DNA from 3 places in the Salinicola endophyticus genome. Region 2 is predicted to be linked to each of the others. Evidence: predicted binding sites of a transcription regulator. Region 2 holds the regulator's gene; each other region holds the start of a gene.
What was found. Region 2 encodes PhoB, which activates phosphate uptake and scavenging genes when phosphate is short. Its sites were predicted from a motif close to TGTCATANNNNTGTCANA; they were not measured.
Positions count from the first base shown of each region.

Region 1: a site for PhoB is predicted at 2,390-2,407, ahead of ugpB (sn-glycerol-3-phosphate ABC transporter substrate-binding protein UgpB). Genes of this name have one in related genera too.
Region 3: a site for PhoB is predicted at 2,071-2,088, ahead of ABV408_RS17785 (phosphatase PAP2 family protein). Genes of this name have one in related genera too.

Region 1 covers NZ_CP159578.1:4,015,690-4,022,978, reverse strand. The annotation lists gene ugpA (sn-glycerol-3-phosphate ABC transporter permease UgpA) at 1-862, opposite strand, end outside; gene ugpB (sn-glycerol-3-phosphate ABC transporter substrate-binding protein UgpB) at 988-2,313, opposite strand; gene sbmA (peptide antibiotic transporter SbmA) at 2,471-3,697, opposite strand; gene ABV408_RS18140 (GntR family transcriptional regulator) at 3,795-4,532, opposite strand; gene ABV408_RS18135 (amidohydrolase family protein) at 4,746-5,549, shown strand; gene ABV408_RS18130 (SLC13 family permease) at 5,634-6,935, shown strand; gene ABV408_RS18125 (amidase) at 7,140-7,289, opposite strand, start outside.
Region 2 covers NZ_CP159578.1:4,218,554-4,225,842, reverse strand. The annotation lists gene ABV408_RS19050 (methyl-accepting chemotaxis protein) at 1-840, opposite strand, end outside; gene phoR (phosphate regulon sensor histidine kinase PhoR) at 1,140-2,489, opposite strand; gene phoB (phosphate regulon transcriptional regulator PhoB) at 2,498-3,187, opposite strand; gene ubiA (4-hydroxybenzoate octaprenyltransferase) at 3,391-4,308, opposite strand; gene ABV408_RS19030 (amino acid permease) at 4,613-6,133, shown strand; gene ABV408_RS19025 (glutamine synthetase) at 6,164-7,289, shown strand, end outside.
Region 3 covers NZ_CP159578.1:3,933,849-3,941,137, reverse strand. The annotation lists gene ABV408_RS17790 (sodium:solute symporter family protein) at 1-1,294, shown strand, start outside; gene ABV408_RS17785 (phosphatase PAP2 family protein) at 1,374-1,970, opposite strand; gene ABV408_RS17780 (N-acetylmuramoyl-L-alanine amidase) at 2,281-3,423, opposite strand; gene ABV408_RS17775 (HAD family hydrolase) at 3,578-4,189, opposite strand; gene ABV408_RS17770 (isochorismate synthase) at 4,366-5,775, opposite strand; gene ABV408_RS17765 (isochorismate lyase) at 5,772-6,077, opposite strand; gene ABV408_RS17760 (thioesterase II family protein) at 6,077-6,832, opposite strand; gene ABV408_RS17755 ((2,3-dihydroxybenzoyl)adenylate synthase) at 6,829-7,289, opposite strand, start outside.

The DNA.
Region 1 (7,289 bases), 200 kb from region 2:
TGCGTTCGAGATAGCGGAACTGGATGAAGGTGAGCACCCCGACCAGCAGCATCAGCAGCACCGACTGGGCGCTGGAGCCGCCCAGGTCGCGGCCCACGAAGCCATCCTCGTAGAGCTTGTAGACCAGCGTGCGGGTGGCGCCGCCGGGGCCGCCCAGGGTGGTGTTGTCGATGGTGGCGAAGGTCTCGAACAGCACGTAGACGCTGTTCATCACCAGCAGGAAGAAGGCGGTCGGCGACAGCAGCGGCAGGGTGATGCCGAAGAAGCGCCGAAACGGCCCGGCGCCGTCGATGGCGGCGGCCTCGAGCAGCGAGGCGGGGATCATCTGCAGCCCGGCGAGAAAGAACACGAAGTTATAGCTCATCTGCTGCCAGATCGAGGCGATCACCACCAGCGCCAGCGCCTGGCCGGGGTCGAGCTGGGCATCCCAGTGCACGCCGAAAGCGGCCAGGGCGTGGGTCAGCACGCCGAGCACCGGGTCGAACATGAACAGCCACAAAAGCCCTGCCACCGCCGGTGCTACCGCATAGGGCCAGGTGAGCAGCACGCGGTAGAGCTTGGCGCCGTGGAGCACGCGGTCGGCGAGGACCGCCAGCAGCAGTGCCAGACCCATGGCGCCCGCCGCCACCAGCAGGCTGAACAGCGCGGTGACGCCGAAGGCGTGCCAGTAGCCGGGGGAGCTGAGCACATGCTGAAAGTTGGCGAGCCCGACGAAGCGCTCACCGAGGCCGAAGGCATCCTGCACGTAGAACGCCTGACGCACTGACTCGGCGGCGGGCCAGAAGAAGAAGATGGCAACCACCGCGAGCTGGGGCGCCAGCAGCAGCCAGGGAGTGACGGAGTGACGTTCGAAAGTGGTCATCTTGATCGGCACAGCGGGCGGCTTGCGCCGCCCGCTTTCAGGGACTCGACAGGAGAGAAGGACATCTCAGGCGCTTAGGGTTTGGACACAAGGTCAGCGCGCGCAGATCGTTTGCGTACGCAGCCCTAGTTCGAGACGCTGCGCTCGAACTGCTCGAGCTCCGCATTGCCACGCTTGGCGGCCTCGGTCAGTGCCTGGGCGGCGGGCTCGCTGCCGTTGAACGCTTTCTCCAGCTGCTCGGCGATGATGTTGCGGATCTGCGGCATGTTGCCCAGACGCAGGCCGCGGCCGTTGTCATCCGGCGTGCCCCGGGTCAGCTGGTCGATCGCCACGCTGGCGCCCGGCGTCTTGGCGTAGAAGCCCTCTTCTTTCAACTGCTGATAGGCGGCAGTGGTGATCGGCACATAGCCGGTGAAGCTGGCCCAGTCGGCCTGTATCGCCGGCGAGGAGAGGAAGTTGAGGAACTCGGCCACGCCTTTGTAGACCTTGTCCGACTGGCCCTGCATGACCCACAGCGAGGCGCCGCCGATGATCGAGTTGCGGGGCTGGCTCACCGCTTCGGCGTCATAGGGCAGCGGGGCGATGCCGAAGGTGAACTTGCCCTTGGCGGCTTCCTGGATACCCGCACGCGAGGCGGAGGAGGTGGTCAGCATGGCGCAGCGCCCCGACTGGAAACGCTTGGTGCCGTTGTCGGCGCGGCCGCCATACTCGAAGGCGTGGCTCTTCTGCCACTCGGCCAGATCCTGGATATGCCCCACCGTGGCCGGCTGCTTGTCGAACACCAGGCGGGCGTCGGTACCATTGAAGCCGTTGGCCTGGGTGGCGAAGGGCACATCGTTGATCGCGCTGAAGTTCTCCAGCTGGGTCCAGCTCGGCCAGGCGGTGGTCAGACCGCACTCGGCGGCGCCGCTCTCGACCAGCTTGTGGGCGTCCTTGCCGACCTCGGCCCAGGTCTTGGGCGGCGTCTCGATGCCGGCCTTGGCGAAGGCGTCCTTGTTGTAATAAAGCACCGGGGTGGAGGAGTTGAAAGGCATCGACAGCATGTGGCCGTCGCGCGAGGTGTAGTAGCTCTTCACCGCCGGAAGGAAGGCGTCGGGATCGAACGCCGTGCCGGTGTCCTGCATCAACTGGTAGACCGGATAGATCGCGCCCTTGGCGTTCATCATCGTCGCCGTGCCGACCTCGAACACCTGGGTGATCGCCGGTGCCTGGCCGGCGCGGAAAGCAGCGATGGTCGCGGTCAGATTATCGCTGTAGCTGCCCTTGTAGACGGGCTTGACCACATAGTCGTCCTGGGAGGCGTTGAACTCGTCGGCGATGGCGTTGACCTTCTCGCCGAGCACGCCCTCCATGGCGTGCCACCAGGTGATGGTGGTGGCCGCCTGGGCCGAGGTGGAGAGAGAGAGCGCGGTGACAGCGACGAACGGAAGCAGCATAGGGGTAAGGCGCACGGTACATCTCCTGACAGAGCGTTACAGGGTGTGGTGCGTACGCTAGGACGACAAGATGTCAGGAGCGTGGCATTCGAATGTCATTTGAATGACAGCGCTTTGACCGGGCGGTGACGTGGCGATGAAGGCAGGGCGCTGCGTGCCCCGCCGTCATCTCTCAGGTCGTTGCCTGGGGGGCCTCCGGCGTGCGTTCGATCATCCGCTCGAAGGTGCGCAGACGTTTGACGATCGACAGCAGTTCGATGATGGTCGACCAAGAGTTGACCAGATACTGGAAGGAGTCGCGCACCTGGCCGAAGACGTTGAGGATCTGCTGCAACAGGCCCAGGGTCAGCTTGCCGGCGACGATCGAGGGCGCCAGCACGATGAAGGCAAAGACCGCATCCGCCTGCAGGTAGAAGATGCGCGCGATATTGAAGTAGGCATAGTGCCAGTAGAGCCGGAAGTAGTTGCGCCGCACCGCCTGAAAAAGCTCCGCTACCGTGGCCGGGCGGGCGCGCTCGGCGGCGTCCTCGCCGTAGACCAGCTCCTTGCGGTAGGCCGCCTCCACGCGCTGATTGCGAAACTCCAGCCCCGGTAGCTTGACCCCTGCCAGTGCCAGGAACAGGGTACCGAACAGCGACCAGGCGACCGCCGACCACACCAGGGCGTTGGAGACGTGCCCGACCAGCGGCAGTTCGGTGATGTGCTGGGACATCGTTACCAGCAGCGGCAGGAAGGCGATCAGCGTCAGCACCGACTTGAGCAGACTCACCCCCAGCCCCTCCAGCGTGGTGGAGAAACGCATGGTGTCCTCCTGCACGCGCTGAGCGGCCCCCTCGACATGGCGCAGGCGCGACCAGTGGTGCATGTAGTAGTCGTTCATCGCCCAACGCCAGCGGAAGATGTAGTGGCTGACGAAGAACAGGTTGAACACCCCCACCGTGACCGCGACGAAGGCGATACCGGCGAAGGCGAGCATTTCGCCGTAGAGATCCGCCGCGCTCACCGCGCCGTCGCCGCTCAGCGCCCGCTGCACCATGTCCCAGAACGGCCCGTACCAGGCGTTGACCGCGACGCTGGTCTGGACCGAGAAGTAGGTCAAGAACACGATCAGCGCGCTGCCGAGGATCGACCAGCGCTGCCAGCGGTGCGGGCTTAAGCGGAACCAGGCGGCGGCGAAGAGCGCCGTGCACAGGATGTAGTAGAGGTAGAACCACAAAAACGACGGCGCCCAGAAGCGCGAGACATCGATCGGCAGCTCGGCGCCGGGGGCGAGCGGGGGCAGGCCGATGACGGCACCCCAGGCGTTGGCGGTGGTGTCCCACAGCCCCAGGCACAGCAGCGACCAGACGAGTGCGCTGAGCGAGAGCAGCGCGGGTCGAGGAAAGAAGGATCGAAACACGGTGACATCCTGCGCGGCGATGGGAGCGGGCCCGGCATCTTGAGGCCCTCTCCATCGACCGTGACGCCCGCGTTACGTTCCCTTACGGGTCGCGGTCTCAGGTGATGTCGACCTGATAGCGAAAGGTCTCGGCATTGCCCAGGGTGCGGCGAAACTCCAGCGGCGTGCCGTCGTAACCCAGCGCCAGGCGTTCGATGTTCACCACCGGCGCCCCCTCGGCGATCTCCAGCGCCGCGGCGGTGTGGGCGTCGGCGGTCTCCACGGTGAGGGTCTCGCGCGCCGAGGCCACCAGCTGGCCGCACTGGGTCTCGTAGAAGGGGTAGAGCAGGTTCTCGAACGCCTCCGGGTCCACCGACATCAGCCGGTCGAAGCGCGCCGCCGGCAGCCAGATCTCCTCCCGCGAGACGTTGCTGCCGCCGATCTGGCGCAGCCGTTCGAGCTTGATCACCTCGCTCCCCGGGGCGAGGTCCAGCGCCTTGGCCACGTTCTCCGGGGCCTGGGCACGCGTTCGGCTCAGAATCCGGCTGGTGGGTACTTGGCGCTCGCCGAGCGCATCCACCTGGCGGAAGAAACGGAACAGGGAGCCCTGGAAGTTGGGGCGCCGAATGAAGGTGCCGCGCCCCTGGCTGCGCTCCATCAGGCCGTCCTGGACCAGGGTATCCACGGCCTTGCGCAGGGTGCCCACCGCGACGCCGTACTGCTTGGTCAGCTCGGCTTCGGTGGGGATGGCGATGCCGGGTGCCCACTCCCCGGAAGCGATGCGCGAGAGCATATCGTCGCGCAGGCGTTGATAGAGCGGCAGACGTTCGTCGGTCTGCAGGCTCGACGTTCTCATCACGTTAGGTTCCCTGCCTGTTATTGATTTCAATGTATCACCTTTAGTCGTAGGTAAAGAAAACTGCGACTAAAAGCGTGTATGCTGTCGATTGATCTATTCATATAGATGAATGGATGAGTCGAAGCGGTCGGACAAGGGCTGATTGCATAGGCTTATATCATGTGATTCAAGGATTTTATGATGCATTCTACTGCTAAAGTCGTAACGGGCGTGGATACCCATGCTCACATCTTCCAGCGCGATCTGCCGCTGGTGGAGGGCCGGCGCTATAGCCCGGACTACGACGCCAAGGTGGAAACGTATCTGGCCCATCTGGACCGCTGTGGCCTGTCCCACGGTGTCCTGGTGCAGCCGAGCTTCCTCGGTACCGACAACGACTATCTGTTGGCGGCACTGCGCCGCTACCCCGAGCGGCTGCGCGGCACCGCGGTGGTCGAACCGACGATCTCTGCGGCTGCGCTGGATGCGCTCGACGCCGCCGGGGTGGTCAGCGTGCGTCTCAACCTGATCGGCAAGACGCTCGACGATTACGCCGCGGCGCCGTGGCAGGGCTTCTTCACGGAGCTGGCCCGGCGCCGCTGGTCGGTGGAGATCCAGCGCGGAATGGAAGATCTCGATGACGTGGTGGCGCCGATCCTGGACGCCGGCTGCGACGTGGTGATCGATCACTTCGGCCTGCCGGGCGGCGAAATCGATCCGGTGAATCCGGCACATCGTGCACTACTGACGCGGATGGCGCACCAGCCGCTGTGGGTCAAGCTCTCGGCCACCTACCGCAGCCGGTCGAGCCTGGATCAGGCGAGCCGCTCGATCGAGCGGCTGCGCGACGCCTACGGCCACAGCGAGAACCTGCTGTGGGGCAGCGACTGGCCGCACACCCGCTTCGAGGCGGACACCGACTACGACGCCCAGTTCGCGCTGCTGGAGAAGCTGCTGCCTGACCCGCAAGAGCGCCGCCAGGTGCTGGTCGACAACCCGGCGCGGCTGTTTCGGATCGCGCTGGCGGGCGAGTGAGCGCCCGCTTGCGCAGACACGCCAACAACATCACTCCGGGAGCCGGACGCGCCGGTACCGGGATCACGCACGAGGGGAACTGACATGATGAGTCTGCTGGTGGTGGGGGCGATCATCGTCTCCATCGTTCTCGGCTACCGCTTCAAGCTCAACATCGGGCTGTTCGCGATCGCCTTCGCCTACCTGATCGGCTGCTTCGGCATGGGCATGAGCCCCAAGGAGGTGATCGCCACCTGGCCGCTGAAGATCTTCTTCATCATCTTCTCGGTCTGCCTGTTCTACAGTTTCGCCATCGTCAACGGCACCCTGGAGAAGCTCGCCGAGCATCTGATGTACCGCTGCCGCAACGTGCCCAGCCTGATGCCGTTCGCGATCTTTCTCGCCGCCACGGTGATCTCCGGGCTCGGCGCCGGCTACTACACCGTGCTGGCGTTCATGGCACCGATCACCCTGCTGCTGTGCAACCGCACCGGTCTTAGCCTGATCGTCGGGGGGATGGCGGTGAACTACGGCGCGCTGGCCGGGGCCAACTTCGTCTCCAGCCAGAGCGGGATCATCTTCCGCACCCTGATGACCAGTTCTGGCGTCTCCGACAACCAGGCCTTCATCAATGCCCTGGGCATCTTCGCCAGCACCCTGATCGTGCCGGTGGTGGTGCTCGCCGGGCTGATCGTGGTGGGGCGCCGGCGCGGCAGCGCGGTGGCCTCGCTGGAGCACATCGAGCGTCCCGCGCCGCTCAACCGCGAGCAGAAGACCACCCTGACGCTGACGTTGATCATGATGGCCACGGTGCTGCTGCCGCCGATCGCCAGCCTGCTGCTGCCCGGCAATGCCGCGATCGCCTTCGTCAACGCCAAGGTCGATATCGGCCTGATCGCCAGCGTGTTCTCGGTCATCGCGCTGCTGCTCAAGCTGGGCGACGAGCGCCAGGCGATCGCCTCGCTGCCGTGGGGCACCATCATCATGATCTGCGGGGTCGGCATGCTGATCTCGGTGGCGATCAAGGCCGGCACCATCGATCTGCTGGGGTCGTGGATCGGCACCAACATCCCGCCGGCGCTGATTCCGGTCGCCTTCGGCGTGGCGGCGGCGCTGATGTCGCTGTTCGCCAGCACCCTGGGCGTGGTCACCCCGGCGCTGTTCCCGCTGGTGCTGCCGATCGCCAACACCCTGGCCATCGACCCGATGATCATCTTCATCGCCATCGTGGTCGGCGCCCAGGCCACCTCGATCTCGCCGTTCTCCTCCGGTGGCAGCCTGATCCTCGGCTCCTGCCCCGATGACCGCGCGCGTGCCGGGCTGCTGCCCAAGCTGCTGTTCCGCGCCGCGCCGCTGGGCTTCGTCGCGGCGATGGTGTTCAACCTGCTGCTGACCTTCGTGTTCTAACGTTCACATGAAAAGTCGGCGAGCACAGTACTTTTCAGGAAGTGCCTGACGCGCCGGCGACAGGACCAACCGCCAGGGGCGGCATCATCGATGCCGCCCCTGGTGTTTCTGAATCGGTGTTTCTGAGTCGGTGTTTCTGGATTGCGCCTCTGGACGCGTGTCCCTGGCGCCTCGAGTGCCAGAGCGCGGGGTTCGCGACGAGGCTCAGCCGCTCAGCGCGGCGGGCATGGGGGCCAGCTCGCCGCTGATGCGCTCGTAGAGACGTGCCAGTTGCAGCAGGCCCCAGTCGTCGCGCGGGGCGCCGATCAACTGCAGCCCCATCGGCAGGCCCCGGGCATCGACGCCGGCGGGCAC
Region 2 (7,289 bases):
ATCCTGATTGCCGCTGTGAATCTGCCCCACACCCACGGTGATGGTGGTGGAGGCCTGGCGTACGCCACCCAGGGCCTCGGCCAGGTGCAGGCGCATGCCCTCGATGGCGTGCAGCAGGCTATGGCGGTCGTTGGGCTTGAGCGTCAGCGCCCGGGTCAGGTCGCCCTCGGCGATGCCCTGCACCGCGTTACGCGCGTGACGTGGGTCTCCGCCGAGGTCGCTCAGTACGCTGCGGATGATCCACGCCATCACCAGGGTGATCGCGATGCCGATCGTGCCGGCGATCAGCCCCATCTTGAGCACACCCATCCAGAACGCATGCTGGATGTCGCTGACATAGACGTTGGCGGCGAGATACCAGTCCCAGGCGGGGACATGGCGCACGTAATTGATGCGCGAGACGTCGTCGCCGTCGGCGTTGGTCGAGGTGTACTCCAGGGTGCCGTCGTCGGGCGAGTCGGCCAGCGCCTTCAGCTCGCGATAGAAGTAGACGCCGTTGTCGTCACGGAAGTTGCTCATGTCGGTGCCGATCGCCCGCTTGGGGTGATAGACGAGGTGAATCTTGCCATCGAAGGCGTAGACATAGCTGCCGTCGAGATCGAGCGCCGACAGGTCGCGCCGTGCCAGATCCTGCGCCGCTTCGATGCTGAACTCACCCTGGGCGGCGCGATCGGCGTAGCGCTGTACCATTGTCTGGGCGCTGGCGACGAAGCTCTTGAGCCCCTTGACCCGCTCGGCCATCAGGGTGTCGCGCTTCTCCAGGGCCATCCAGCCCACCAGCACCAGCATGCCGAGCCACATCAATCCCACCGTGATCCAGAGTTTTTGCCGCATCGTCATCGCGAAAACCGTCCTTATCCGAGGTGTCTGCCGACTCATATAGAGGAGTGAATTACTAGTCAGCTCCCTTTATCGGCAGCACCTACTTAAGATTGAGATAACGATTCGCTGCGCATCGAGCCGCTGCCGCCGGAGACGTGCGCGGCAGCCCGATACGAGACAAGGGGGCGATGGGGCGAGGGCCTATAAATCGCGGGCCGAGAGAGCGGGCCTAGAGCGAGCGGGTCGAGCGCCAGGGGCGGCGAGAGCAGGGCAACTGCGCGGGAAGAAGCGAGCGGCACGGTTGCCGCCCGTAGCGTTCATGGCAGCGCCGAGGTGGCCAGCGTATTGCCCTCGTCGCCTTCGACCAGACGCGTGGCAGGGAATACACAGCGAAAGCGGGCGCCCATGCCGGGTCGGCTGACGATCTCCAGTTGGGCATCGTGGCGCAGCAGCACGTGCTTGACGATGGCCAGCCCGAGGCCGGTACCGCCGGTGGCGGCGCTGCGGCCCTTGTCGACACGGTAGAAGCGCTCGGTCAGGCGCGGGATGTGCACCGGGTCGAAACCCTCACCATCGTCCTCCACCTCGATCGCGGCGCCATCGTGCCACGGCTTCCAGCGCAGCGTGATACAGCTACCATCAGGGGTGTAGCGCACGGCGTTGAAGACCAGGTTGGAGACGGCGCTGCGGATCTCCTTGGTATTGCCGAGCAGCTGGCGCGGCTCGTCGACCTGCAGCGCGAGCTGCTGGCGTCCCGCGCTGAGCCCGCGGGCGTCGTCGAGCACACTGTCGAGCAGGGCGCGGATATCGAGGGTATCGCGGTCGTTGTCTGGGCTATCGATCTCGAGCCGCGACAACAGCAGCAGATCCTCGACCAGGTTCTGCATGCGCGTGGTCTGCGCCTGCATCTGCGAGAAACCGCGCTGCCAGCGGGTCGGCAGCTGGTCGGCGTGGTCGGAGTAGGTCTCCAGATAGCCGGCCAGCACGGTCAGCGGGGTGCGCAGCTCGTGGGAGACATTGGCGACGAAGTCGCGGCGCATCATCTCCAGCTGGTGCAGCCGGGTCACGTCGCGCACCATCAGCAGGCGTTCGTCATCGCCGAACAGGGTGATATGGAACTGCAGCGTATGCGCGGCGTCGATCGGTGAGGGGATCAGCAGCGGCTCGCGGTAGTCGCGGGCCTCGAAGTAGTCGATGAAGCGCGGATCGCGCAGCAGGTTGGTGATCGGCTGGCCGCGGTCATGGTCGGGCTGCAGGCCGAGCATGTCGGAGGCGGCGCTGTTCCACCACTCCAGGTCGCCGCGCGGATCCAGCATCACCACGCTGTCGCGCATCGCCTCGCAGGAGTCCTGGATGCGCCGCAGGATATCGCGCAGCCGGCGCTGCATCTGGCTCTGCGCTTTCTGGTAAGTGTAGAGGCGGTCGAACAGATCGCCCCATACGCCGGTGCCGGGCGGCGGCGCCTCACGCGGATGGCGCAGCAGCCACACATAGAGCAGGCGCACATGGCGTAGATGCAGGAAGACATAGAGCCCGAGCCCCGCGGCCAGCCCCCAGCCGAGGCCAGCGAACAGCGCGCCGAACAGCTCGCCCAGCAGCGTACCCATCGCGCCGAGCCCGAACAGCATGTAGCCAAGGCGCCACAGTTCGTTGATCCAGTAGCGCACGCTGCGACTTACTCCCTGATCGAAAAGCGGTAACCGGTGCCGCGCACCGTCTGGATCAGATGCTGGTGCGTCTCGCCCAGCGACTTGCGCAGCCGGCGGATATGCACGTCGACGGTGCGCTCCTCGACGTAGACGTTGCCACCCCAGACCTGATCGAGCAACTGGCTACGCGTGTAGGCGCGCTCCTGGTGGGTCATGAAGAACTGCAGCAGGCGGTACTCGGTGGGGCCGATCTCCAGCGCGCTGCCGTGTGAGGTGACGCGATGGCTGGCGGGGTCGAGCTTGAGCCCCTCGACCTCGACCGCCTCCTCGATGCCCGGTGGCGTGGCCCGGCGCAGCACCGCCTTGAGCCGGGCTACCAGCTCGCGCGGCGAGAACGGCTTGGTGATGTAGTCGTCGGCGCCCGCCTCGAGCCCCTGGACCTTGTTGTCCTCCTCACCCTTGGCGGTGAGCAGGATGATCGGCATCTCGGCGGTGGCTTCCTCGCGCTTGAGGCGGCGCGCCAGCTCGATCCCGCTGGTGCCCGGCATCATCCAGTCGAGCAGGATCAGATCCGGCTTGTGGTCCAGCGCCATGGCGTGGGCGCTCTGAGCGTTGTCCGCCTCCAGCACGCGGTAGTCGGCCATCTCCAGTGCCACGGCGATCATTTCGCGGATGGAGGGCTCGTCGTCAACGATGAGTACGGTCTTGGAGCTCATGACAGGCCTCGAGTGAGCCGCCGGAGGAGGCGCGCGTGCAGCGGACAACCTTCCGGCCGTGACAGAACGGTGACGATTACAGCGTGAAAATATGACAAATGCGTGACATCGATATCATCCCTCACATCTCTCATCGAGACCATCGGCCCTGGCGACGGCCGGCGGCCGATGGGGACGAAGGGGCGATCGATGAGGGCAGCGGCTCATATCATCGGCCACAGGCTCAGCACCACGCCGGCGAACAGCAACAGCCCCGACCAGAAGTTGTTGAGGAAGGCCTGGAAGCAGGGGCCGCGCTCGCGCTCACGGATCAGCCACTGCTGATAGATGAAAGTTGCCGCCATCGCTGCCAGCCCCAGCCAGAAGAACCCGCCCAGCGCCAGGCGTGCACCGATCCAGGCCAGCAGCGCCAGCGTGGCCAGTTGCAGCAGACCGATGATCAGCTTGTCGGCGCGGCCGAACAGGCGCGCGGTGGATTTCACTCCGATCTTGATGTCGTCGTCGCGATCGACCATGGCGTACTGGGTGTCGTAGGCCACGGTCCAGGCCAGGTTGGCCAGCAGCAGCAGCCACGCTTCCAGCGGCACGCTGCGGCTCACCGCCATGAACGCCATCGGGATGCTCCACGAGAACGCCAGCCCCAGCACCACCTGGGGCAGATGGGTGTAGCGCTTCATGAAGGGGTAGAGCGCGGCCAGCGCCACGCCGACGAAGGAGAGCAGCACCGTGGGCAGGTTGGTGAAGCAGACCAGCACGAAGGCTGCCGCGACCAGCACCGCGAACAGGATCTTGGCCTCGCGCTCGCGGATACGCCCGGTGGCCAGCGGGCGCTCGCGGGTGCGCTTGACGTGGCCATCGATCCTGCGGTCGGCGTAGTCGTTGACCACGCAGCCGGCGGCGCGCATCAGATAGACGCCGAGCACGAAGATGATCAGGTTGGCGCGATCCGGCAGGCCGTCGGCGGCGAGCCACAGCGCCCACAGCGTGGGCCACATCAGCAGCCAGGTGCCGATCGGCTTGTCGAGCCGGGTCAGGCGCAGGAAATCGGGGATTCGCGCCAGGCCGCGGGGGCGTGGCGTGGGGTCGGCGGCGGTGACGGGATCGGGGCCGGCGGCGGACATCGAATTCTCCAGAACGGCGAGCGGGACGCGACTGGCTGGACCTTACACCACAACCCCGCCGGCAGCGAGGCGTGGCAATGGGGTGCCGCGATAGGGGTAGCAATAGGGGGTAGCGATAGAGGGTAACGATAGGGGGTAGCGATAGCGTACGGGACGTAGCGATAGATATTGCTTTTGTCACGCCGACGTGCTCAGACTCAAGGTGGGCGCGGTCAGCGGATGTCGGCGTCGCTCCTGCGTGTCGATAGGCGCTGGCAGCACTGGGATCGCGGGACAGGGTGGCTCGATCCTTGGGAGTAGAACAATGACAAACCACGGTAAACCCGCCGCCGGCATCCACTACCAGCAGCAGGATGCCAGCTATTTCGACAAACGCGGCCTGCGTCGCCACGCCGGGCCCTGGTCGCTCTGGGCACTGGGCGTGGGGGCGGTGATCTCGGGCCACTACTCGGGCTGGAACCTGGGGCTCGCCTCGGGCGGTTGGGGCGGCATGGCGATCGCCACCGCGATCATCGCGGTGATGTACCTGGGCCTGACCTTCTGTATCGCCGAGATGTCGCCGGCCCTGCCGCACACCGGTGCTGCCTACTCCTTCGCGCGCTCTTCCATGGGGCCCTGGGGCGGTTTCGTCACCGGCCTGTGCGAGAACGTCGAGTACGTGCTCACGCCGGCGGTGATCGTGTTCTTCATCGGGGCTTATCTGGGCAGCATCTTCGAGACGCCGGCGGCGTTCCAGCCGGTGTGGTGGCTGCTGGGCTATCTCCTCTTTGTCGGTCTCAACATCGTCGGGGTCGAGCTGTCGTTCAGGGTGACGCTGGCGGTGACCCTGCTGGCGCTGGCGGTTCTGGTGGTGTTCTGGTTCAGCGCCTTCACCCATCTCGACTTTTCGACCTGGGCGCTGAACATCGCACCCGGCGGCGGTGAGCTCGAAGGCGGCCACGGACCCCTGCTGCCGATGGGTATCGGCGGCGCCCTGGCGGCGATGCCGTTCGCGGTGTGGCTGTTCCTGGCCATCGAGCAGCTGCCGCTGGCCGCCGAGGAGTCGGTCGACCCGCGGCGTGACATGCCGCGCGGCATCCTGCTCGGCATCACCACCCTGATCATCTCCGCCACCCTGATTCTGGTGCTCAACCCCGCGGTAGTGGGCGTCGGTAGCTACGCCCTGAGCCAGTCCGGTGAGCCGTTGCTGGATGGTTTCCAGGCGATCTTCGGGGCCGGCACCGCCAAGTTCCTCGCGCTGCTGGCACTGGTCGGGCTGATCGCCAGTTTCCATACCATCATTTTTGCCCAGGGCCGGCAGATCTACTCGCTCTCCCGCGCCGGCTACTTTCCCACCTTCCTCTCGGTGACCCACGGTACGCGCAAGACACCGTACGTGGCGATGATCGGCGGTGCGCTGGTGGGCATGACCATCATGCTGATCTGCTTCTTCGGCCTCGGCACCCAGGAGGGCTCGGCGGTGATCGGGGGCACGCTGCTCAACATGGCGGTATTCGGCGCCATGTGCTCCTACATCGCCCAGGCGCTCTCCTTCATCCTGTTGCGCCGCCATCACGCCCATATCGAGCGCCCCTACCGCAGCCCCTTCGGTATCCCCGGTGCCGTGGCGACCATCGTCATCGCGCTGATGACGATCTACTTCCAGCTCAGCGACAGCACCTATCGGATCGGCGTGATCGGCGTCGCCCTGTGGCTGGCGGTGGGTATCGGCTACTTCGCCTGCGTCGGGCGGCACCGTCTGATCCTGTCGCCGGAGGAGGAGTTCGCCATGCAGCGAGGCGAGCAGGCCGAGGCGGACGACGACAGCCGTGCAGCGGGCTCCTGATCTCCCTGACATCGTGAGCGAGGAACGGCCATGAGTGATCGCCAAGTCAGAAGCGTGCGCACCGCCGCCGAGGCGCGTGAACTCGTCGAGGCGCGCGGATTGACCCACGTCAAGGTCGGCATGTTCGACATCGACGGCGTGATGCGCGGTAAGTACATGCAGCGCGACAAGTTCTTCGCCGCGCTGAAGAAGGGGTTCGCCTTCTGCGATGTGGTACTGGGCTGGGACAGCAAGGACGAGCTCTACGACAACGTCGCTTTCACCGGCTGGCATACCGGCTATCCGGATGCGCCGCTGCGGATCGTCCCCGAGAGCTGCCGCGAGGTGCCGTTCGAGGGCGACATGCTGCTGTTTCTGGCCGAGTTCGAGGGTGATGCCGGCCAGCTCTGCCCGCGCGGGCTGCTCAGGCGCGTGCTGGCCCGCGCCGAGGCGCAGGGGTTCGATGTCCTCGGTTCGCTGGAGTACGAGTTCTTCCTGTTCCAGGAGACCCCGGAGTCGATCCGCGAGAAGGGCTATCGTGACCTCAAGCCGCTGACGCCGGACATGATGGGCTACTCGATGCTGCGCAGCTCGGTGCATGGCGAGCTCTACCACGACCTGCTGGCGCTGGCGGAGACCATGGATTTCCCCATCGAGGGGCTGCATACCGAGACCGGGCCCGGCGTGCTCGAGGCGGCGATCGGCGTCGACGACGCCCTGAACGCCGGCGACAAGGGGGCGCTGTTCAAGACCTTCACCAAGGTGTGGGCGCAGCGGCGCGGGCTGATGGCGACCTTCATGGCCAAGTGGTCGCCGGACTACCCCGGTCAGAGCGGGCATATCCATCTCTCGCTGCGCCATCGCGACGGCGACCGTTCGGCTTTCTTCGATGCCGACGCGGCCGATGGCATGAGCCAGATCCAGCGCCACTTCGTCGCCGGCCAGCAGCGTCTGATGCCGGAGCTGCTGGCGATGTTCGCGCCGACGATCAACAGCTATACCCGACTGATTCCCGGCTTCTGGGCGCCCACCGATGCCACCTGGGGGGTCGAGAACCGCACCTGTGCGCTGCGCGTGATCCCCGGCTCTGAGACGTCTCAGCGGGTCGAGTATCGCCTCGGCAGCGCCGACGCCAATCCCTACCTGGCCCTGGCCGCAGCGATCGGTTCCGGGCTCT
Region 3 (7,289 bases), 280 kb from region 2:
CGTCGCCGGACGCTCGCTCTCGACCCTGGTGCTCACCGCGACGCTGCTGGCGACCTTCGTCGGTTCCGGCTCGATCGTCGGCGGCGCCAGCTTCGTGTTCCAGCACGGCCCGGGGGCGGCGATCTTCTTCTTCGCCGGCACGCCGATCGCCGCGCTGGTGGTCTACTTCCTGCTGGCGCGCAAGATGCGCCGCTCACGCGCCACCACCATCCCGGCGCTGATCGAGGCGCGCTTCGGCCCGGTGGCGCGCTCGATCGCGTCGCTGATCATCCTGCTCGCCTACGTCGGTATCGTGTCGTATCAGTTCACCGGCGCGGGGCAGGCGCTCAATCTCGTCTTCGGCCTGCCGGTGTGGCAGGGCGTGGTGATCGCGGCGCTGGTGATGATCGGCCTGGCGACCATGGGCGGGCTGGTCTCGGTGGCCTACACCGACTATCTGAGCGCGGTGATCATCTTCGCCAGCATGCTGATCGCGCTGCCGCTGGTGCTGACCCGGCTGGGTGGCCTCGACGGCATGATGGAGGCGCTGCCGGCGACCCACCAGACGCTGCTCGGCGGGCTCTCGCCGTGGCAAGCACTGAGCTACTTCCTGCCGCTGTTCCTGCTCATCCTGGGCGATCAGAACCTGTTCCAGCGCTTCGCCGCGGCGCGCGACCCGCAGACCGCCAAGAAGGCCGCGCTGGGCCTGGTTCTGGCCTCCATCGTCTGCACATCACTGATCACGCTGCTGGTGTGCGCCACGCGGGTGATGTATCCCGATATCACGCCGTCGACCGCGATGATGACGCTGGCCCAGCAGGGCGTTCCCAGTGTGATCGGCGGCCTGCTGCTGGCCTCGATCGTGGCGCTGCTGCTGACCACCGGCAACTCGTATCTGCTCTCGGCCTCGGCCAGCCTGACCCAGGACATCGTCGGCGGGCTGTTCAAGATCCAGGTGCCGGCGGGCAAGGCGCTGCTGCTCAACCGCCTGGCGGTGGTGCTGCTCGGCCTGCTGGCCTGGGTGCTGGGCGCCTTCTTCCCCAGCGTGCTGGCGATGCAGATGTACTCCTACGGCATGTACGGCGCGGCGATCACGCCGGTGTTCCTGGCCGCGCTGCTGTGGCCGCGGGCGACCCCGGCCGGGGCGCTGGCGGCGATGCTCGTGGGTGGCGGGATGACGCTGGTGTGGGAGATCGCGCTGGGCAAGCCGATGGGCTGGAACAGCGTGCTGGTGGCGATGCCGCTGGCGGCGTTGACGCTGATCGCGGTGAGTCTGGCCGGGCGGCGCCCGGCGGCGGTCTCGAGTACGGCTTGAAGATGGCGAGAACGTTGGCAGCGATGCCAAACACCACGGCCGGGCACACTGCCCGGCCGTGGTGTTTACGGCACCTGGCTCAGCGCGGCATCCAGCCGCGGTCGATCAACGGCGCCAGCAGCCGCCGGTGAATTCCCCGGGCCAGCCGGTGCAGCGCAGGCATGTAGTAGGCCTCGCAGCGCGCGGCGAACAGGGCCACCGAGCCGGAGATGAGCAGTGCCCCCAGCATGTCCAGGGGGAAGTGCACCCCCAGATAGACCCGCGACCAGGCGATACCCAGGCCGATGGCGGCGAAGATCACCCCCAGCGGGCGCAGCTCCCGCGACAGCAGCAGGGTCACCGCGGCGGCGGTGATCACCGTCATGTGATCGCTGGGGAAGGAGCTGTCGGCAGCATGGCTCAGGTAGGTGTGCCCCACCGGCAGCATGAACGGGCGCGGATGACTCCACGCCAGCCCGATCACGCTGTTGACGCCGAGCGCGGCGACGCAGGCCACCAGGCCGCGCAGCGCCAGGCGCTGGCGGGCCGGGTCGCGCTGCAGCCAGCCGACGATCATCAAAAGCGGCACCAGGTAGATGGCGTAGATGGCCAGCGCGTAGGCCAGATCCAGCGTCAGCCGCGAGGCGTGGGCGGGGGCATTGAGCCAGTCGAACAGGCGAAGGTTGAGCGCTTCCATGATAGCGGTACGTCGTCGTCCTTGAGCGTCGTGCGGGAAAAACCAGATCGCCATGCTAGCGCCGCGGCGGCGGCCGGTGCGCAGGGATTGGTAACGAAACGGTCATCTTTTTGTCAGCCGTTGCCTGGCGCTGTCGGCGCCTGGCAACGGGTGATGGTTGTCGTTCTACGCCGGTTCGCTTAACAAGAGCTTATAACGCCTTTCACAGCCGCTAGACGACATGGGCTTATCCGGCGCCCATCGTCAGAGGGGGGATGAGCTCTTAGGGCGGCCACGCCGTCGCTGACAGCGGTTGGGCGTGGCGAGCGCTTCACGCCGGCAGCGGGTTGGTCTCGAAGAAGTCAGCCACGCTCTGGTGCAGTGCCTCGGCCAACGCTTGCTGGTGCGCCTTGACCAGCAGGCGCTTGCAGTCGGCGCGGTTGGACATGAACCCGGTCTCCACCAGCATCGAGGGGATGTCCGGCGACTTGAGCACCGCGAACGCCGCCTTGTTGACCCGGTGCTGATGCAGGTGGGTCACCTCGCCGAGATGGCCGAGCGTGGTCTTGGCCAGCTTCTGGCTGGCGACGTCGGTCCCGCGCATCGACAGGTCGATCAGCACCGACTGCACGTCGGGATCATCCGAATAGATGTTGCTGTCGCGGGTCGAGTCGTAGCGGTCGGCGGCATTCTGGCTCTCCGCCAGCCAGCGTGCCATCGCCGAACTGGCGCCGTGCTCCGAGAGGATGTAGACCGAAGCCCCCGACGCCGACGGGGTGGGCGCGGCATCGGCATGGATCGAGATGAACAGATCGGCGTGGTGGTCGCGGGCCATCAGCACGCGCTGATGCAGCGGAATGAAGATATCGCTGTCACGGGTCAGCGAGGGCTCGAAGCGCGCATCGGCGTGGAGCCGTGTCTTGAGCGCGTCGGCCACGCCCAGGGCGACATACTTCTCGTAGTGGTCGTCGGCGCTGACGCAGCCCGGATCCTTGCCGCCGTGGCCTGCATCGATCTCGATGATCGCCTTGCGCGGCTGGCGGTGGGACTCGGCTTCGGCGGTGACTGCCGCCATCAGCGGGTCGGGGTCGTTGATGCTGACGATCAGCTGGGCGCGCTTGGCATCCAGCTGGCGCACCTGGGTCCTGGGCTGCTTGAGCCGTTTCAGGTCGAGCACGATGCGAATGCCGTCGCCGTGACGCCCGGTGCGCACATCCTTGACGATACCGGCGTGCTGGCGCGGGGCCTTCGACGGTGCGATGCGCGATACCTGCGGCAGATCGATGACCACCCGCGGCGGGTTATCCAGGGTGAAGACCTTGTGCTCGTGGCTGCCCTCGAGCTCGATGACGAAGCTGGCGCTGTCGTCGTCTTCCTGCAGGGTGAAGGGGGTGAGCGGGTTGGCGGCCAGCGCGCGGGTACTGGGGAGGAGACAGGTGGCCAGAAGCGTGGTGATGAAGCGCCTTCTATCCATGACGGTGACTCGTGAAAATGGGTGACGATGGGTAACGATATGGACGTTATAACATAATGTTTATAGCCTAAGATCGGCATGACTATGACCAACGCCGGGGACAAATGATTCCTCGGCGAGTGATATCTCGCGGGCTGTGGCGCGCCGTGATTGGCTATCGGTCAGCCGGTGTCACCCGTGTCAGCAGCGCCTGGCAGTCCGAAAAGTGCCAGTCCACCGCTTCGGGGCAGGGGTTGTCGGGCGCGTTGACGAGCACTGTGGTCGTACCCGCGGCACGGCCGCAGGCCATGTCCATGGAGCTGTCGCCGACCATCACCAGCTCATCCGGCGCCTGCGCCCAGCGGTTGGCGAAGTGCTGCAGCCCGCCGGGGTGGGGCTTGGGCGGGGCTTCGTCGCGGCCGAGCACGTCAGCGTGGGCGAAGCAGTCCGCCAGGCCGATCGCCTCCAGCGTGATATGCGCCAGCTCCTTGGCGTTGCGTGTCAGGATGCCCAGCCGGCAGCCGCGCTGGGCCAGGGTCAGAATCAGCTCGACCGCGCCACTCGCCGCGGTGGCCGCGAGTGCCAGCGCACGCTCGTGCTCCAGCAGCCAGGCGTGTTTGGCATCGCGCTCGGCCGCGGGCAGTGTCTCCAGATGGTGGAGCAGATCCGCCCCCGCGGGAATCTCCAGCTCGCGGCGGATCGCCGGGAAGTCGTGCACACCGACGGTGAGCGTCCCGTCCATGTCGAAGACCCAGTGGTGGTGGCGATGCAGGGGACGAGACGTCATGGGGCGCTCCTCGTGAGGTATGCCTGGCATCCTGCCATGATCGCGGGTGCGGCGCGACGCGGTCGATGGCCCAGCCGAACTCGAATACCCTCGATCGACGTCGGCCCACGTTTGCCACGGGGGCACGACCCGCCAGGCGAGACCGGACGGTATCCATGCCCTTGGATGACCCATGCCTAGACGGCCGGACTGGTGGTGGCTGACAGAGCCTCCTGCATGGCGCTCAGTTTCAGGCAGGTCTCCCGATACTCATGTGACGGCTCCGAGTCTTCCACCAGACCGCAACCGGCGAATAAATATCCTCGTCCCTGCACTAGCAATGCTGAGCGCAGCGCGACGATAAAATCTCCGCTGCCCTTGCCATCGAGCCAGCCCAGCGGCGCCGCGTACCAGCCGCGATCCATACCCTCGTGCTGGCGAATGTAGTCCAATGCGGCGCGGCGCGGATGGCCGCCCACCGCGGGTGTCGGATGTAGTGCTTGTAACAGATGCAGGATGCCGTTGCCTTCCGCGAGGCGAGCGCGGATGGGCGTGTCGAGGTGCTGGACGCGTGCCAAGCGCTTCAGCATGGGGACCGGGGAAATCTCCAGCCCTTCGCAGAGTGGTGCTAGCGCTGTGCGGATCGCCTCAACTACCAGCTGATGTTCGTGTCGATCCTTTGCACTGTCGAGTAGGGCAAGTCCGAGCCGGGTGTCCTCCTGGTCATCGCCGCTACGGCGAGTCGTGCCGGCCAAGGCATGGGTAAGCACCTCACCCGCGCTGACCTTGATCAAGCGCTCCGGCGAGGCGCCTATGAAGCAGGCATCCGCGCGGCGGCAGGCGAACAGGTGAGCGTCGGCGTGTCGCTGGCGTAGCTTCTCGATGACCTGCCAAGGGGCGACGTGACCGAGTGGCTGGGCCTGAGTGCGTGCCAGAACTACCTTGACGAAGCGCCCCCGGCGCACGTCCTGCACGGCCTCGGCCACTTTGCTTTCCCATTGCTGGCGCGCCGACACCTTGGTATCCGCCTGGTCCGCGCCGTGATATGGCATCGGCGCTAGACGCTCGGCAGGACGATATAGTCGCGTCAGCGCGGAGCCATAGTCATGGGCCAGGGCGAGCGCGTTCTCACCGGGTTTGGCTAGATGTTGGCAGAGCAGGTAGTGCTGCCCATCCTCGCGTAGCACCGTGAGACTGGCGAGTAGCAGGCTGGCATCGGCAAAGCCCTGCCAGTGCGCCTCGCGCTGGCCGCGGGTATCGAAGCGGAAGCCACCGCATAGACGCGGCGCCACCGGCCCGGTGACCAACGCGTCGGTGCAGAGCAGGCGCCAGTTTTCCTCGACCTGAGTGAAACGCTGCTCAGCGTGGCCGTTGAGTTCCAGGGCGCAGCCCCAGGCGAAGAACGTCAGCTCGTTCTGTTCCCAATACAGGTAGGGAGTTCGCTTGTCATCCTGAGTGCTGAGAACCTGGAGTGGATCGAGCGGATCGATTTCGAAAGAGATTGCCGCCAGCACCGGATGCGCTAGCTGTTCAGCCTGGTCGATCGCGCGCTCGAGCGCGTCATGCAGAATCGCCGTATGTCGGCTCGATGACACTGTTTGGTTCATGCGGAGCCTCGCGTCTGGCGCCAGTATTCGATCTGCTGGTCGATGTACCAGTGGATGATCTGGACGAACAGGCTTTCGATGAAGGCGGCATCGAGGCCACTCTCAAGCGCCCAGCGAGCGCGCTCCGGTAGCATCGCGGCGACGCGTTCGGGGGCCGGTATCTCGGCCTCGCTGGACTTGAAGCATGAGGCTGCCTTGACGTAGTCCATGCGTCGGCCGAGGGTCTGGATGATGTCGCGGTCGATCCTATCGATGGCCTGGCGAATGTCGGTCAGGCTGGTGCACTCTTCGGCTGGTTGCATCACGCAGTCTCTCGGGACGGGGAGTCGTTAGTGGCGAGCCGGCGCAGCAGGTGTTCAATCACCGCATCGCGTTCCTCGCTCAGGTAGAAGTGGCCACCGGGGAAGCGTTTCAGCTTCACTGGGTGGCGGCTGTTGTCTTCCCATGCGCGTGCCTCGGCGCTGCTGACTTCCTCGTCACGCTCGCCCAGGAGGACGTCGAGAAGGCAGTCCAGAGCGATGGGTTGCGCGCGTTGGTAGGTTTCGATCACCTGGTAGTCGGCACGCAGAATCGGCAGGAACAGCGCGCGCAGCTCGGCATCCTCGAGCAGCTCGCTGGCTCCGCCCTGGCGGCGGATATCCTTCAGCAACGCGGCTTCGTCACCACCATGCAGTGCACCACCGCGTTGTCGGTGCGGTGCCGGATGAGCAGAGACGAACAGGTGGCGTAGTGTTACGCCAGCGCTTTCCAGGCGCAGTGCCGTCTCGTAGGCCAGTGCCGCGCCGAGGCTGTGGCCGAACAGCGCCAGAGGCGCGTCAGTGAATTCCTGCAGAGCACTGGCCGCGCCTTCGGCAAGTGCGTCCAGCCGGGTTGCGGGTGCTTCGTTGAAGCGATCCTCACGTCCTGGGTATTGCAGGGCCAGCAGATCGACGTCGGCGGGCAGGTGTTCGCTCCAGTTGCGAAAGAAGCTGGCGCTGCCGCCAGCGTGGGGGAAGCAGGCCAGGCGCAGACGCGGCATCGGCGTCAGGCGCCAGGGGCGGATCCAGAGGGGGCTCATGAGCGTTCCTCCAACTCGCGGCGCAGGTGCTCGCGCAGATCCTTCTTGCTGATCTTGCCGATGCCGGTATGCGGGAAGGCCGACATCAGTTCGATGCGATCCGGCACCTTGAATGCCGCCAGGCCGCAGCCGTTCAGGTACTGCTTCAGTTTCAGCGTCGAAGGTGCCGGCTGACGTGGGATGACGAAGGCACAAGTGCGCTCGCCGAGGAGGCTGTCGGGCATCGCCACCACGGCGGCATCGTGTACCTGGGGATGGGCGATCAGCAGGTTCTCCACTTCCTCCGCTGCGATCTTCTCTCCGCCACGGTTGATCTGATCCTTGTCACGGCCCTCCACCACCAGATAGCCGTCGACGTCACGGCTGACTCGGTCGCCCGTGCGGTAGAAGCCGTCTTCGCTGAAGGTGATGGCATTGTGCTCGGGCAGGCGGTAGTAGCCGCGGATGGTGTAGGGGC